Regions from separate parts of the Streptacidiphilus albus JL83 genome, predicted to be linked through region 3. Evidence: riboswitches for the same ligand, from Rfam matches in the RefSeq annotation. Region 3 holds a riboswitch; each other region holds the start of a gene.
What was found. Region 3 has a riboswitch for S-adenosylmethionine ahead of thrC (threonine synthase). Riboswitches for the same ligand answer to the same signal wherever they lie in the genome.

Region 1 (4,819 bases), 2.1 Mb from region 3:
CACGGCGCCAACGGCACGGTCAGCCTGGTGGGGGCCTCGGGGGCGATCGCCGGGGTGCTGGGCGCCTGCCTGCGGCTCTACCCGAGGGCGCGGGTGACCGTCGTGATCCCGCTGCTGCTGTTCCTGCCGCTGCGGTTCCCGGCCTGGCTGGTGCTGGTGCTGTGGTTCGCGATCCAGGCCCTCTCGGTGCGCAGCGCCGCCGCCGGGCAGCCCGACGTGGCGTACGTGGCGCACCTGATCGGCTTCACCGGGGGCTTCCTCTTCGCCTGGCTGCTCTACTGCCGACGGCGCGGCTACGCTGGGCCGTCCGCCCTTCCACCGTCCCTCCCACCGTCCCAGGAGACCCTCCAGTGATCACCGCGATCGTGCTCGTCAAGGCCAGTGTCGACCGGATCCCCGAGATCGCCGAGACCATCGCGGCGCTGGAGGGCGTCAGCGAGGTCTACTCCGTCACCGGCACCTACGACCTGGTGGCGATGGTCCGGGTGCGGGCGCACGAGGACCTGGCCGACGTGATCCCCGGCCTGCTGAACAAGGTGCCCGGCGTGGAGCAGACCGAGACCCACATCGCCTTCCGCACCTACTCGCGGCACGACCTGGACGCCGCCTTCGCCCTGGGGCTCGACGGCTGAGCAGGCCGGCCGCGAGGGCCGCGGGCGGTCAGACCCGGCGGGTGTCCGGGACGCAGCGCCCGCCCTCGGTCCGGTAGGCCCACTGCGCGCCCTGGGTGACCAGCTCGCGCACGGCGGCGACGAAGCGCTCCACGTGCTCGTCGGGGGTCCCCGCGCCGAAGCTCACCCGGATCGCGTTGAGGCTGCGCTCCCCCGGCAGCGAGGCCTCGGGGGCCCCGCACTCGGACGGGGCCGCCTCCTCGCCGCCGAGCAGGGTGCGCACCAGCGGGTGGGCGCAGAACAGTCCGTCGCGGACGCCGATGCCGTACTCGGCCGAGAGCGCGGCGGAGAAGTGCGAGCTGTTCCAGCCCTGGACCACGAAGGAGAGCACGCCGACGCGCGGGTGGGCGTCCCCGAACAGGGTGAGCACCCGCACCTCGGGGATGTCCGCGAGCCCCGCCCGCAGCCGGGCGATCAGCTGCTGTTCCCGGGCGACCAGCCGGTCGAAGCCGGCCTCGGTCAGCGCCCGGCAGGCGGAGGCGATGGAGTAGGCGCCGATGACGTTCGGCGATCCGGCCTCGTGCCGGGACGGGCCCTGGTGCCACTCGACCGCGACCGAGCCGTCCGCCTCGCGGGCGACGGTGCGGCTGGCGCCGCCGCCGGCCAGGTAGGGCTCGGCGGCGTCGAGCCAGTCGCTGCGGCCGGCCAGCACCCCCGCGCCGAAGGGCGCGTACAGCTTGTGGCCCGAGAAGGCGACCCAGTCGACGTCCAACTCCCGCACCGACACCGGGTGGTGGGGGGCGAGCTGGGCGGCGTCCAGGACGATCCGGGCACCGTGCCGGTGGGCGGTCGCGGCCAGCTCGCGGACCGGCCAGATCTCCCCGGTGACATTGGAGGCGCCGGTCACGCAGACCAGCGCGGGACCCGCCCCGGCCTCGGCACCGGCCTCGGCGAGGGCGGCGTCCAGGGCCGCCACCGCCTCCTCCGGCGAGCGCGGGGCGCGCAGGTAGCTGACGGTCAGCCCGTGCTTGCGCCAGGGCAGCAGCGAGGCGTGGTGCTCGGTCTCGAAGGCGAAGACCCGGGTGCCGGCCGGCAGCGCCCCGGCCAGCAGGTTGAGCGAGTCGGTGGTGGCCCGGGTGAAGACGACCTGGTCGTCGGCGCGCAGGTCGAGGAAGTCGGCGACGGTGGCCCGGCTCTGCTCGAACAGGTCGGTGGAGAGCTGGGAGAGGTAGCCGGCGCCGCGGTGCACGCTGCCGTAGTACGGGGCGTAGGCGGCGACGTCGTCCCAGACCCGCTGGAGGGCGGGGGCGCTGGCGGCGTAGTCGAGCGCGGCGTAGGTCACCTTCTCGCCGCTGACCAGCGGGACCTCGACGTCGCGGCCGAGCACGGCCAGCGGCGGACAGGCGACGGCGTCGGCAGCGGCGGTGGTGTTGGCTGCGGCACTGTTGAAAGAAAGCGGCGTCGACATGACGAGACCCCTCCAGGGCATCCAGTGGATCCCTGGCTACGCCGAAAAAGGGGGGATCCGCGCTTGCCCTGCGACGGGTCGTCGTAGGGCCCGGTCGTCACCTGGGAGCACCCCGCCACGGAAGGAGGGTTGCCGGACAGCTAGCCAGGGCCGGTGCGGTTCTGCGAACCGCGTGCTGTCACTCGTGACCTGTCCGTCAGTATGCCACGGGGTCCACCCCTCGGGTGAACCCCTGTCCGGCATCCGAGACCGCGCCGCTGCCCCTCAGCCGTGGGTGACGGCGGACCAGCGGGCCAGCACCTGCTCCGCCGCGCCGGTGTCGATGGACTCCGCGGTGCGCTTCATCGCCGCGGCCAGCTGCTCGGCCAGCGGGGCGTCGGTCTGGTCCAGGGCGACCAGCGCCGAGGCCGAGTTGAGCAGCACCGCGTCGCGCACCGGCCCCCGCTCCCCGGCCAGCACCCGGCGGGCGACCCCGGCGTTGTACTCGGCGTCCGCGCCGCGCAGCGCCTCGATCGGGGCGTACTCGACGCCGACCTCGCGCGGGTCGAAGACGGTCCGGTGGACCTCGCCGCCGCGCACCTGCCAGACGGTGGAGGTGCCGGTGACGGTCAGCTCGTCGAGACCGTCGTCGCCCCGGAAGACCAGGGCCGAGGAGCCGCGCCCGGCGAGCACCCCGGCGATCAGGCCGGCCATCCGGGTGTCGAAGCAGCCGACGGCGTTGGCGCCGACCCGGGCCGGGTTGGTCAGCGGCCCCAGCAGGTTGAAGGCGGTGGGCACGCCCAGGGCGACCCGGGTGGAGCCGGCGTGCCGCATCGAGGGGTGGAAGACCGGCGCCGGACAGTAGGTGATACCGGCCTCGGCGGCGACCTCGGCGATCCGCTGCGCCGTCAGCCCGAGATTGACGCCGAGCTTCTCCAGCACGTCGGTGGCGCCGCTGGCCGAGGAGGCGGCGCGGTTGCCGTGCTTGACGACCAGCGCGCCGGCCCCGGCCGCGACGATCGCCGACATGGTGGAGATGTTGACGGTCTTGGCCCGGTCGCCGCCGGTGCCGACGATGTCGACCGCGCGGCCGGGCACCTCGATCACGGTGGCGTGCGCGTACATGGACTCGACCAGGCCGGAGATCTCCTCGACGGTCTCGCCCTTGGCGCGCAGGCCCACCAGGAAGGCGGCGATCTGCGCGTCCCCGGCCTCGCCGCTCATGATCCGGTCCATCGCCCAGGCGGTGTCGCCGGACGACAGGTCGGTGCCGGAGATCAGCGCGCCGAGGACCTCCGGCCACGAGCGAGCCTGCACGGGGTTGTCGCCGCCGTTCGCAGGATGCACGTTCGCCATGGCCGTGGCCTCTCAGTCGTAATATTTGGAGGGCCCCAGCTTAGCGACTGCAAAGTGCGGCACAGCGGAGCCGCCCAGAGGGCGAGATCCGCGGTCCACCCGCCGGACTCAGCCGACCAGCCGCGCCCGCTCCGCCCGGAGCAGGGTGCTCGCGGTCTCGGCCAGGGCGACCGGGTCCACCGGCGCCGCGATCGCCGCGTCGGCCCGGCTCCAGACGGCGAGCCAGGAGTCCTGCGGACGGCCGATCAGGACCAGCACCGGCGGGCAGCCGTAGATCTCGTCCTTGAGCTGGCGGCAGAGGCCCATCCCGCCGACCGGGGTCGCCTCGCCGTCCAGCACCACCAGGTCCAGCCGGGCGCTGCCCTTGGCGTGCGCGTCCAGCGCCTTGACCACGGCCGGGGAGGTGGCGCACTCCAAGTACTGGACCTCGGGCAGGTCGGCGGCCGGCCGCCGGCCGAGCGCGAGCCTGACCTGTTCGCGCGTGCTGCGGTCGTCGCTGTAGACAAGAACGTTCAGTGCCATCGTCCGCATCCCCCTGGGGTGTGATCGGGACCACTTCGGCGTCTGCGCGGATGCTACTCCGGTATCTGACGCCTCAACAGCAGGCCGCGGGCCCTCCGCGCGCCGTGTTCCCTCCGCCGTCCGGCCCCACCCCCGGCTTTTCGGCCCGCCGTCCGCCGACCGCAGCCGTCCGGCCGCTCGGGGTTCACCATTTCGGGCGACCCGGCGGCCTGTCGCGGCAGGGCCCCAAAGCCCTCCGGTCCCCTGCCATTCGGGCTACCCACCTGGTCGTCGGTCCGTCGGAGGGTACGTCACAAGCCGGACACACCGAGGTACACCCCCCGAGGTGAGGGCGGAATAAGCGACCGACATAATGTCGGTCGTGGCGACAGCAACTGCAGTAGAAACCGGGCACGCACACGGATCGGTCAACCGGCCGAACCTCACCAGCGTCGGAACCATCGTCTGGCTGGCATCCGAGCTGATGTTCTTCGCGGCCCTCTTCGCGATGTACTTCACTCTCCGTTCGGTTACCGGGACGGCCTACTGGCATTCCCAGAACCATGTCCTCGACGTTCCCTTCGCGTCGGTGAACACCACGGTCCTGGTGCTCTCCTCCTTCACCTGCCAGATGGGTGTCTTCGCTGCTGAGCGCGGCGATGTGAAGAAGCTCCGGGCCTGGTTCATCACCACGTTCATCATGGGCGCGATGTTCATCGGCGGTCAGATCTACGAGTACACGGACCTGGTCAAGACCGACCACCTGTCCCTGTCCTCGTCCCCCTTCGGCTCGGTGTTCTACCTGACCACCGGCTTCCACGGCATGCACGTGACGGGTGGTCTGATCGCCTTCCTGCTGGTCCTCGCACGGACGTACGCCGCCAAGCGGTTCACGCACGAGCAG
Region 2 (4,819 bases), 4.7 Mb from region 3:
GCGGCGGACTGGACGGCTTCCGTCGGTTGTCACGGTGGTTCCTTTCGAGGGGTGACCGGGCGTCACCGGGCAAGGGGGTGGTGGGGAGATGGCGCTGTCGGCGGTGGACCGGGGTCAGACCGCCGGTCGGGCGGTCACAGGACGGCCGCCAGGAAGGCGCGGGAGCGCTCGTGCCGCGGGCGGTCCAGCACCTCGGCGGGCGGCCCGGTCTCGATGATCCGGCCGCCGTCCAGGAAGACCACGGTGTCGGCGACCTCGCGGGCGAAACCGATCTCGTGGGTCACCACGATCATGGTCATCCCGGTGTCGGCGAGGTCCTTCATCACCGCGAGCACCTCGCCGACCAGCTCCGGGTCGAGCGCGCTGGTGGGCTCGTCGAACAGCAGCAGCTCGGGTTCCATGGCGAGGGCCCGGGCGATCGCGACGCGCTGCTGCTGGCCGCCGGAGAGCTGCCGGGGGTAGTCGGAACCCCGGCCGCCCAGGCCGACCCGTTCCAGCAGCCCGAGGGCGGTGGCCGTGGCCCGCTTCCGCGGCACCCGGTGCACCGCCACCGGCGCCTCGATGATGTTCTCCACCACGGTGAGGTGCGGGAAGAGGTTGAACTGCTGGAAGACCATCCCGACCCGGGCCCGCTGCCGGGTGATCGCCCGGTGCCCCAACTCGTGCAGCCTGCCGCCCTGGTGGCGGTAGCCGATGATCTCCCCGCCGACCTCGACGAAGCCGGCGTCGGGCCGTTCCAGATGGTTGACGCTGCGCAGCAGGGTGGACTTGCCCGCTCCCGAGGGTCCGAGCAGGACCGCGACCTCGCCCCGGCGCACGTCCAGGTCGACGCCGTCCAGCACCGGTTGGGCGCCGAAGCTCTTCCGCAGCCCTCTGATCCGCACCAGCGCTGCGTCGGCGGCGCTCATGAGAGCCCCGCGAACTTGCCGTCGCCGCGCCCGAGCAGCGGGACGTTGCCCCGGAAGAGCTGCCAGAAGCCCCGGTCGGCGGTGCGTCGGCGGCCCCTGGCGAAGTGGCGCTCGACGTAGAACTGACCGATCGACAGCACCGTGGTCAGGATGATGTACCAGAGGGTGGTGACCAGCAGCAGCGGGACGATCAGGAAGTTCTGATTGTAGATCAACTGTGCCGAGTAGAGCAGGTCCTGGACCGCGATGACGCTGACGATCGAGGTGGCCTTGAGCATCCCGATCAGCAGGTTGCCGGAGGCCGGCACGACGGCCGGCATCGCCTGCGGCAGCACGATCCGCCGCAGGATCCGCGCCCTGCCGAGGCCGAGCGCCTGGGCGGCCTCGGCCTGCCCGGGGTCGACCGAGAGGATGCCACCCCGGACGATCTCCGAGGAGAAGGCCGCGACGTCCAGGCTCAGTCCCACGTATGCGGCCAGGACACCGCTGAAGAGGTGCGCCGTCCGGACCGTGGCGAACTCCGGGCCGAACGGGATGCCGAAGGACAACTGCGGGTAGAGCGAGGCGAGTTCGTACCAGAAGAGCAGCTGAACCAGAATCGGGACGGAGCGGACCAGCCAGACGAAGCCGAAGCTGAGCGAGGTCAGCACCGGGTTCCGCGACAGCCGCATCACGGCCACCCCGATCCCGAGCAGGTAGCCCGTGGCCATCACCGCGGCGGTGAGCCAGAGCGTCAGCGCGAGCCCCTGCAGGATCGAGCCGTTGAGGAAGTAGTCGCCGACCGTGCCCCACTGGAAGCGGCTGTTGGTCAGCACGGTGTGGACCAGCATCGCGAACAGCACCAGCAGCGCCAGCGCGGCGGCCCAGCGCCCGGGCGGCGCAGCGGGACCAGCCGCGCGCCCAGCAGTTGCTCGTCGGTGGGGCGGCCGGCGGATGTCACCGTGGCGGGCCGGGGCGTCGGGGGTGGTTCCGGGGCGGCGGATGTCCGCGCCGAAGTGTCGGGGCTGCTCATGGTGGTGTGCTTTCCGTCCCAGGGGTGCACGGCGCCGCGCCGAGGTGCGCCGGCGCGGCGGTGTGCGGGATGAGGGCATGGTCGACCCGGGCCGCCACGGCACGACCACGAGGTCGCGGGCCGGAGCGGGCCTGCGGGAAGGGGGGTCGGCGCCTACCGGCGCCGGAGCGATCGGCCGACCGGGAGGGTCAGCGGACCGGGGCGGTCCTCGGACACAGCGCGCTGCTCACCCGGAGCAGGTCCACATGCAGACGGGCCACCATGAGCCGGGAGAACCCGCGCGGCCGCGGGGCGCCGCCATGGACGGGGCGTCGTGCCTGCATCGCGGATCACCTCCCGGCCCTCGGGCCCCTGCGGGCCTCGCGCTTACAGGACGGAGCTGTCCTGTCGGGTCGTCACCTGGAGCACCCCACCGCGGACGAGGGTTGCTGGTCAGCCAACCAGGGCTTGTCGCTGACGCTCATAACCAGGGCTCACGCTAACGGCTCGGCGGACTTTGGGCAATGCCCGTCCCAGCAGGTGAGGGATTGTGTTCGAAGCCGGGCCGGAGTTACGGTGAGGCGAAGCCAGGGTGAGGCCGGGGCCGGGCAGCCCGCAGCCGCGAGTACGCAGCAGGAGGGGACCCGCAGTGCATCGCTCCGTCGGCAGCTACTCGCGACGCCACATCGACCTCCAGCGCAGCTCCAGCGCTCTCTGTCCGGTTGCCTGAGCCCGCGGCCCCGCTCGCCGGCCCCACCGACGCCGCTGCCGCCGCACCCCCGGCCACGGGCACCGTCCCCAGCTCTCCGCGCTCCCGCGTCCACGCGGTGCGAGCGCTTCCGCACGCCTTGAAGGAGAACGCCGTGAGCGTTGTCGTCCTCGCCGGCAACCCCGGGCGCCGGTCCCGAACCCCGGAGCCGGCCCAGCCGGTCGCCGCCGCACCGACCGGCCGTCGATCCGGACCCGCCCTCGAACTCACCGACCACGGACCGGTGTCGGTCGAGCTGGGCAGCACCGGCCGGGTGACCCGATGACCGTGCGCCAGGCGGTGTCCGAGGCGGTCCACCAGGCCCTGCACCCGACCGAGCTCCGGCGGGTCTTCGGCGCCTTCCCGACCGGCGTGACCGCGCTCGCGGCACTGGTGGACGGCGCCCCCGTGGGCATCGCCGCCAACTCGTTCACCTCGGTGTCGCTGGACCCGCCGCTGGTCTCGGTCTGCATCGCGCACACCTCCTCCACCTGGCCGGCGCTGCGCGGCAGCAGCCGACTTGGTGTCAGCGTCCTCGGCGCGCACCAGGAGCAGGCCTGCCGCGAGTTGGCGGGGCGCGGGACCGACCGGTTCGCCTCGGTGGACTGGCGCGCCACCGGCGACGGCGCCGTCCTGGTCGAGGGCGCCAGCGCCTGGCTGGACTGCAGCGTCGAGCAGCTGATCCGGGCCGGGGACCACGACATCGTCCTGCTCCGGGTGCACTGGCTGGACGCCGACGCCACCGTTCCGCCGCTGGTCTTCCACTCCGGCGGCTTCCGCCGGCTCGAAGCCGCCTGACCCGCCCGCCCCACGTCCGCTCCGCCCCCGGCGGTGGCCGCTCTCCCCGAGCGGCCGCCGCCGGGGGCTTCTGTCTGCGCCCGGCGCCTCCCCCGACGGCCGCGTCACCGGTTCGGCCCCCTTCGACGCGGCACCGGACGGCTGCGCACAGCACGCTGGTGCCTGACATGCGGGTCTTGTCCCACGCCTCCCCGAGGAGGAATCCCCATGAATGCACCGTCCCCGGTGGCGGCCGATCCCGTCGCCGAACAGGAGTCACCGATCCATATCCTGTGGATCAACGCCGGGCTGAGCTGCGACGGAGACTCGGTCTCCCTGACCGCGGCAACCCAGCCCAGCATCGAGGAGATCGCGCTCAGCGTGCTGCCCGGTCTGCCGAAGATCGCCGTGCACTGGCCGCTGATCGACTTCGAGTGCGGTCCGGTCCAGGGGGCGGACAACTTCATCGAGTGGTTCTTCAAGGGCGAGCGGGGCGAGATCGACCCCTTCGTCCTGGTCATCGAGGGCTCGATCCCCAATGAGGCGATCAAGCCCGAGGGCTACTGGTGCGGCTTCGGCGACGATCCCGAGACCGGCCAGCCGATCACCACCAGCGAGTGGATCGACCGGCTCGCGCCCAAGGCGCTGGCCGTGGTGGCGATCGGCACCTGCGCCGCCTACGGCGGCATCCACGCCATGGCCGGCAACCCGACCGGCGCCATGGGTGTGCCCGACTACCTGGGCTGGGACTGGAAGTCCAAGGCCGGGATCCCGATCGTCTGCGTTCCGGGCTGCCCGATCCAGCCGGACAACTTCTCGGAGACCCTGGTCTACCTGCTCCACCAGGCGACCGGTGCGGCTCCGATGATCCCGTTGGACGAGCACCTGCGGCCGTCCTGGCTCTTCGGCGCGACCGTCCACGAGGGCTGCGACCGGGCCGGCTACTACGAGCAGGGGCAGTTCGCGAGCACCTACGACTCCCCCAAGTGCCTGGTGAAGCTGGGCTGCTGGGGCCCGGTGGTGAAGTGCAACGTGCCCAAGCGCGGCTGGATGAACGGGATCGGCGGCTGTCCGAACGTCGGCGGCATCTGCATCGCCTGCACCATGCCCGGCTTCCCGGACAAGTTCATGCCGTTCATGGACGAGCCCCCCGGCGGCAAGGTCTCCAGCACCGCCAGCGCGGCCTACGGCTCGGTGATCCGCAAGCTGCGGGCGATCACGCTCGCGACCGTGGACAAGGAGCCCAAGTGGCGGCACCGCGGCGAGAAGCTCACCACCGGCTACCGCCCGCCCTGGTGACCGCACGCTGAGGGGGGAGCGCCGCGCGCGCTCCCCCCTTCCGCCACCCGCAGCACCTCCGACAGCACCCCGGCACCAGAGAAGGGCACGGCAGAC
Region 3 (4,819 bases):
TGGGAAGTCGTCGTTCACATGGAGGATGACGGGCTGCCAGGTCGGCGTGCCGAACTCGTCGTTGATCTCCTGCGCGGTGCGCAGCACCGAGGCGGTGTACTCGCGGTACTCCGGCAGGTCGTGTCGCGAGGGGTAGGCGAAGGCGATGTGGACCACCCGCTCCAGCCACTCCGGCCGGGTCCGCAGCAGGTGCTCGTAGGCGTGCAGCCCGCGGACGATGTTCTTGGACAGCTCGGTCCGGTCCACCCGGACGATGGTGCGGCGGTCGCCGACGGCCTCGCGCAGCGCCGCCAGCCGGGAGTCCACATCGGGCCGGTGGGCCCGCTCGCGCAGGAAGTCGCCGTCGGCGCCCAGCGCGTGCACCCCGAGCACCGTCGTCCGGCCGGCGTGGGTGACGGTCACCGTGCCGTCCTCGCGGCGGTCGACGGCGGCGCCGAGCACCGCCTCGCAGCAGTCGGCGAAGGCGGCGGCCCAGCGGCGGGTCAGGAACCCGGCGCGGTCCGCGCCGAGGATGCCGGCCAGCACCTGCGCGGCGACGTCGTCGGGCAGCAGCCGGTAGTAGTCCGGCGGGGCCCAGGGGGTGTGCGAGAAGTGGCCGATCCGCAGGTCGGGGCGGAGCTCGCGGAGCAGCCGGGGGGTCAGCGAGAGGTGGTAGTCCTGGACCATCACCGTGGCGCCGGGGGTGGCGGCCTCGGCCAGCGCCTCGGCGAAGGCCCGGTTGTAGGCCTGGTAGGAGGCCCACTCGCGGCGGAAGGAGGCGCCGAAGACCGGAGTGGTCGGGGTGTTGAAGATCAGGTGGTGGACGAACCAGAGGGTCGAGTTGGCGATGCCGTTGTAGGCGCGGGCGAAGGTGCCGGCGTCGATGTCCAGCATCCGGACCGAGGGGTCGGTGAGCCCCTGCCGGGTGGCGGCGCGGTCGCCCTCGGACAACGCCGCGCAGACCCAGACCGAGTCCACCTCTTCGCCGATCGCGGACAGCCCGGACACCAGTCCGCCGCCGCCGCGGCGCGCGGTGAGCTCACCGTCGTCCTCGATGCTGTAGGAGACCGGCCCCCGGTTGGAGGCGAGCAGGATCCGTGCCGGGCTTGCTTCGACCATGGTTGAGAGCCTTGCCTTGCGGGGAGGGGGCCAAACCCGCCGTCCGGGCGGTTGCTGCACGGGTGTTCAGTATTCGTACTACCGTCCACCGGTGTTCGGGCCCGCGTTCTGCCGCCGGTGCCCGGTGGAGCGGTACTCGGGCAGGGTGACCACGGGTGGGCGGTCGAGGCCCGGTATCCCGACCGTGGTCGGGGCGAAGCCCTCCGGCGTCCGGGTGAACTGGGTCAGCCTCGGGGTGACCAGGTCGTCGGCGGCCTTCAGCCGGTCGGTCCTGGCCAGCCGGTCCAGCGCGGTGCGGTAGATGGTCGCGGCCATCCGGCCCAGTGCCTGGGCGTCCTGGTGCCGGTGGTGCCGCACGCCCACGTCGACCTGGGCCAGGGCGTCCAGCCCGGCCAGCTCCAGCGCGTCCACCAGCAGGCCCAGCTCCACCCCGTAGCCGGTGGCGAAGGGCAGCCGCTCCAGCAGCGAGCGCCGGGCCGCGTACTCGCCGCCCAGCGGTTGGACGAAGCCGGCCAGCAGCGGCCAGTGCAGGTTCAGCAGCGGCCGGGCCACCAGCTCGGTCACCCGGCCGCCGCCGGCCGGGATGGACACCGTCTCGGTGTCCAGCGGCCGGTCGTACATCGCCTTGACGAAGGCCACGCCCGGGTCGGTCAGCAGCGGGCCGACGATCCCGGAGACGAAGGCGGAGGAGAACTCGCGCAGGTCGGCGTCGATGAAGCAGACGATGTCGCCCTCGGTAGCCAGCAGCGAGCGCCACAGCACCTCGCCCTTGCCGGGCTCGGCCGGCAGCCGGGGCAGGATCGCGTCGCGGTGCACCACCCGGGCCCCGGCCCGGGCCGCCGCCGGGGCGGTCCCGTCGGTGGATCCCGAGTCGACCACCACCAGCTCGTCCACCAGCGGGCACCGCTCCATCAGGTCCCGGCGGATGGCCGCGACGATCCCGCCGACCGTGGCCTCCTCGTCCAGGGCCGGCAGCACCACGCTGACGGTGCTGCCGGTGGCCCGCTTGGCCGCCAGCAGGTCCGACAGCGGCCGGTCGGCAGCCGTCCAGGAGCGGCGGCGCAGCCAGTCCGCGACCTCGTCAAGCACAGGACTCCTCTTGGTGATCCGCGTCTCGCCTCGCGGACGATCGTGATCCGGCCGGGGGGCTTCGGTTACAGTCTTGGGGACACGGCACGCCCGCTGCACGGGGGGTGCCCAGTCTTACGCACAAATGCGCACCGGCGCCGACCGACAGGTCGCGACCGGACGCCATAGAGCTCATCCAGAGGGACTGAGGGAACGGCCCGTTGAAGTCCCGGCAACCCTCCTGCCAGCACAAGCCGTACCGGCGCTGGTGGGGAAGGTGCCAATTCCGTCCTGCGGCGAACACGCCGCGGGGAAGATGAGGAGAGAGGGCCTCGCCATCATGGCTGTCACCGCCGTAGCACCCGTCGCGCCCGTCGCGCCCACCACCGACCAGCCCTTCGGCCCCGCCGTCGCCCTGTCCTGCCGGGAGTGCGGAGCGCGCTCGCCGCTGGCCCCCGACTTCGCCTGTACCGAGTGCTTCGGACCGCTCGAGGTGGCCTACGAGCTGCCGGTCGGCGACCCCGAGGCACTGCGCGCCCGGATCGAGGCGGGCCCCACCAACATCTGGCGCTACGCGCCGCTGCTCCCGGTCCCGGTCGACGTGGCCGAGCACCCCGGCCTGAACCCCGGTTGGACCAAGCTGGTCAAGGCCGACAACCTGGCCCGCGAGCTGGGCGTCACCGGCGGCCTGTACGTCAAGGACGACTCCGGCAACCCGACCCACTCCTTCAAGGACCGGGTCGTCGCGATCGCCGTCGAGGCCGCCCGCACCTTCGGCTTCACCACTCTCTCCTGCTCCTCCACCGGCAACCTGGCCGGCGCGGTGGGCGCGGCGGCGGCCCGCACCGGGCTGCGCTCCTGCGTCTTCATCCCGCACGACCTGGAGCAGGGCAAGGTCGTCATGGCCGCGGTCTACGGCGGCGAGCTGGTCGGCATCGAGGGCAACTACGACGATGTGAACCGCTTCTGCTCGGAGCTGATCGGCGACCCGGCCGGCGAGGGCTGGGGCTTCGTCAACGTCAACCTCCGCCCCTACTACGGCGAGGGCTCGAAGACGCTGGCCTACGAGATCTGCGAGCAGCTCGGCTGGCGGCTGCCGGACCAGCTGGTGATCCCGATCGCCTCGGGCTCCCAGCTCACCAAGATCGACAAGGGGCTGAAGGAGCTCATCGCCCTCGGCCTGGTCGAGGACAAGCCCTACAAGATCTTCGGCGCCCAGGCCGAGGGCTGCTCCCCGGTGTCGGTCGCCTTCAAGGCCGGCCGCGACGTGATCCGCCCGCAGAAGCCGGACACCATCGCCAAGTCCCTCGCCATCGGCAACCCCGCCGACGGCCCCTACGTCCTGGACATCTGCCGCCGCACCGGCGGCGCGGTCGAGGACGTCGACGACGCGCAGATCGTGGACGCCATCAAGCTGCTGGCGCGGACCGAGGGCATCTTCGCGGAGACCGCGGGCGGCGTGACCGTCGGCGTGCTGCGCAAGCTCATCGAGAACGGCCTGCTCGACCCGGCCGCCGAGACCGTCGTGCTGAACACCGGCGACGGCCTGAAGACGCTGGACGCGGTGGAGGCCACCACCGGCCTGTCCGCCACCATCCGCCCCACCCTGGACTCGTTCCGCGAGGCCGGACTCGGGTGACCGAGCGTAGCGGGGGAACCGATCAGGGAGCGCGGCGCCCGCAGCCGTCTCCGAACGAAGTCAGGTCAGGAGCTAGAGCATGAGCGTTTCCGTCCGCATTCCGACCATCCTGCGCACCTACACCGGCGGCGCGGCCGAGGTGAAGGCCGAGGGCGCGACCCTGGCCGCGGTCATCGCCGACCTGGAGGCCAACCACGCCGGTATCGGCGGCCGGATCCTGGACGACACCGGCAAGCTGCGCCGTTTCGTCAATGTGTACGTGAACGACGACGACGTTCGGTTCGCGGACGGCCTGGAGACGGCCACCGCGGACGGCGCGAATGTGTCGATCATTCCCGCCGTGGCCGGCGGCTGCTGATCACCGGCGGCAACTGCAGGTAATTCCGGAACCGGGTCCCCTGAATTCCCAGGGACCCGGTTCCGCTGTTCCGGGGCGCCGGCAAAGGGCGCACACAATAGGACCGGAAGGTTCCGATCCTCTTTCCGATACGGAGCGTGCTGGAGCACCGCGCGGCGTCGGGTGCTCCGCGACAGCGGTAGAGTGGCCGAGGGCCGCTCGGGCAGCGTTGCTTTTCGGCCGTCGCTTTCCGTACGCCGCTTTCGGGCCGCTGTCCGGTCCTGTACCGCCGGCACCACGTTCGAACCGCGCCGCGCCCACCGGGTCCCCGGCTTCCGCCGCCCGGGTCCCCCGTGCCGCTCCTGCCCGCCCCGGCCCGGCAGTCCCGGCCGGACTGCGGCCCGGCGTCAGAATTTACAGTTCTTTTTGTCCTGCTGGTCCGCTATGTCCGGACCGTATTGCGCGGGTTTGTTGGCGTTCGCCGGCACCTGTCCGATAACACCCTCCAAGAATTAACCGCCTTATGCCCTGTTGCAGAGGGCATCGGAGTGGATACATTCAGCGTCGGTCGGAGCGTTGCGCAGCGCGCAGTAGCCCGGCCCGGACCGCGGAGTGCGGACCGTGAAAGGGCCAGTAATAGGGGAGTTTGGAATGGCTCAGGGCACCGTCAAGTGGTT

Region 1: another riboswitch for S-adenosylmethionine. It lies ahead of BS75_RS09370 (aminotransferase class V-fold PLP-dependent enzyme); the one in region 3 lies ahead of thrC (threonine synthase).
Region 2: another riboswitch for S-adenosylmethionine. It lies ahead of BS75_RS52010 (putative leader peptide); the one in region 3 lies ahead of thrC (threonine synthase).

The regions. Positions count from the first base shown of each region.
Region 1 covers NZ_JQML01000001.1:2,160,507-2,165,325, forward strand. The annotation lists gene BS75_RS09360 (rhomboid family intramembrane serine protease) at 1-354, shown strand, start outside; gene BS75_RS09365 (Lrp/AsnC family transcriptional regulator) at 351-632, shown strand; gene BS75_RS09370 (aminotransferase class V-fold PLP-dependent enzyme) at 661-2,079, opposite strand; SAM riboswitch class IV at 2,134-2,269, opposite strand; gene trpD (anthranilate phosphoribosyltransferase) at 2,344-3,414, opposite strand; gene BS75_RS09380 (DNA-binding transcriptional response regulator) at 3,523-3,945, opposite strand; gene ctaE (aa3-type cytochrome oxidase subunit III) at 4,289-4,819, shown strand, end outside.
Region 2 covers NZ_JQML01000001.1:8,895,676-8,900,494, reverse strand. The annotation lists gene BS75_RS38625 (transporter substrate-binding domain-containing protein) at 1-33, opposite strand, end outside; gene BS75_RS38620 (amino acid ABC transporter ATP-binding protein) at 135-908, opposite strand; partial or broken gene BS75_RS43695 (amino acid ABC transporter permease) at 905-1,920, opposite strand; partial or broken gene BS75_RS52010 (putative leader peptide) at 2,109-2,186, opposite strand; SAM riboswitch class IV at 2,278-2,388, opposite strand; gene BS75_RS52365 (putative leader peptide) at 2,492-2,629, shown strand; gene BS75_RS48845 (hypothetical protein) at 2,763-2,933, shown strand; gene BS75_RS38610 (flavin reductase family protein) at 2,930-3,445, shown strand; gene BS75_RS38605 (NADH-quinone oxidoreductase subunit B family protein) at 3,653-4,723, shown strand.
Region 3 covers NZ_JQML01000001.1:4,230,353-4,235,171, reverse strand. The annotation lists gene BS75_RS18185 (alpha,alpha-trehalose-phosphate synthase (UDP-forming)) at 1-1,098, opposite strand, end outside; gene BS75_RS18180 (glucosyl-3-phosphoglycerate synthase) at 1,177-2,187, opposite strand; SAM riboswitch class I at 2,356-2,489, shown strand; gene thrC (threonine synthase) at 2,507-3,805, shown strand; gene BS75_RS18170 (MoaD/ThiS family protein) at 3,885-4,163, shown strand; gene BS75_RS18165 (cold-shock protein) at 4,794-4,819, shown strand, end outside.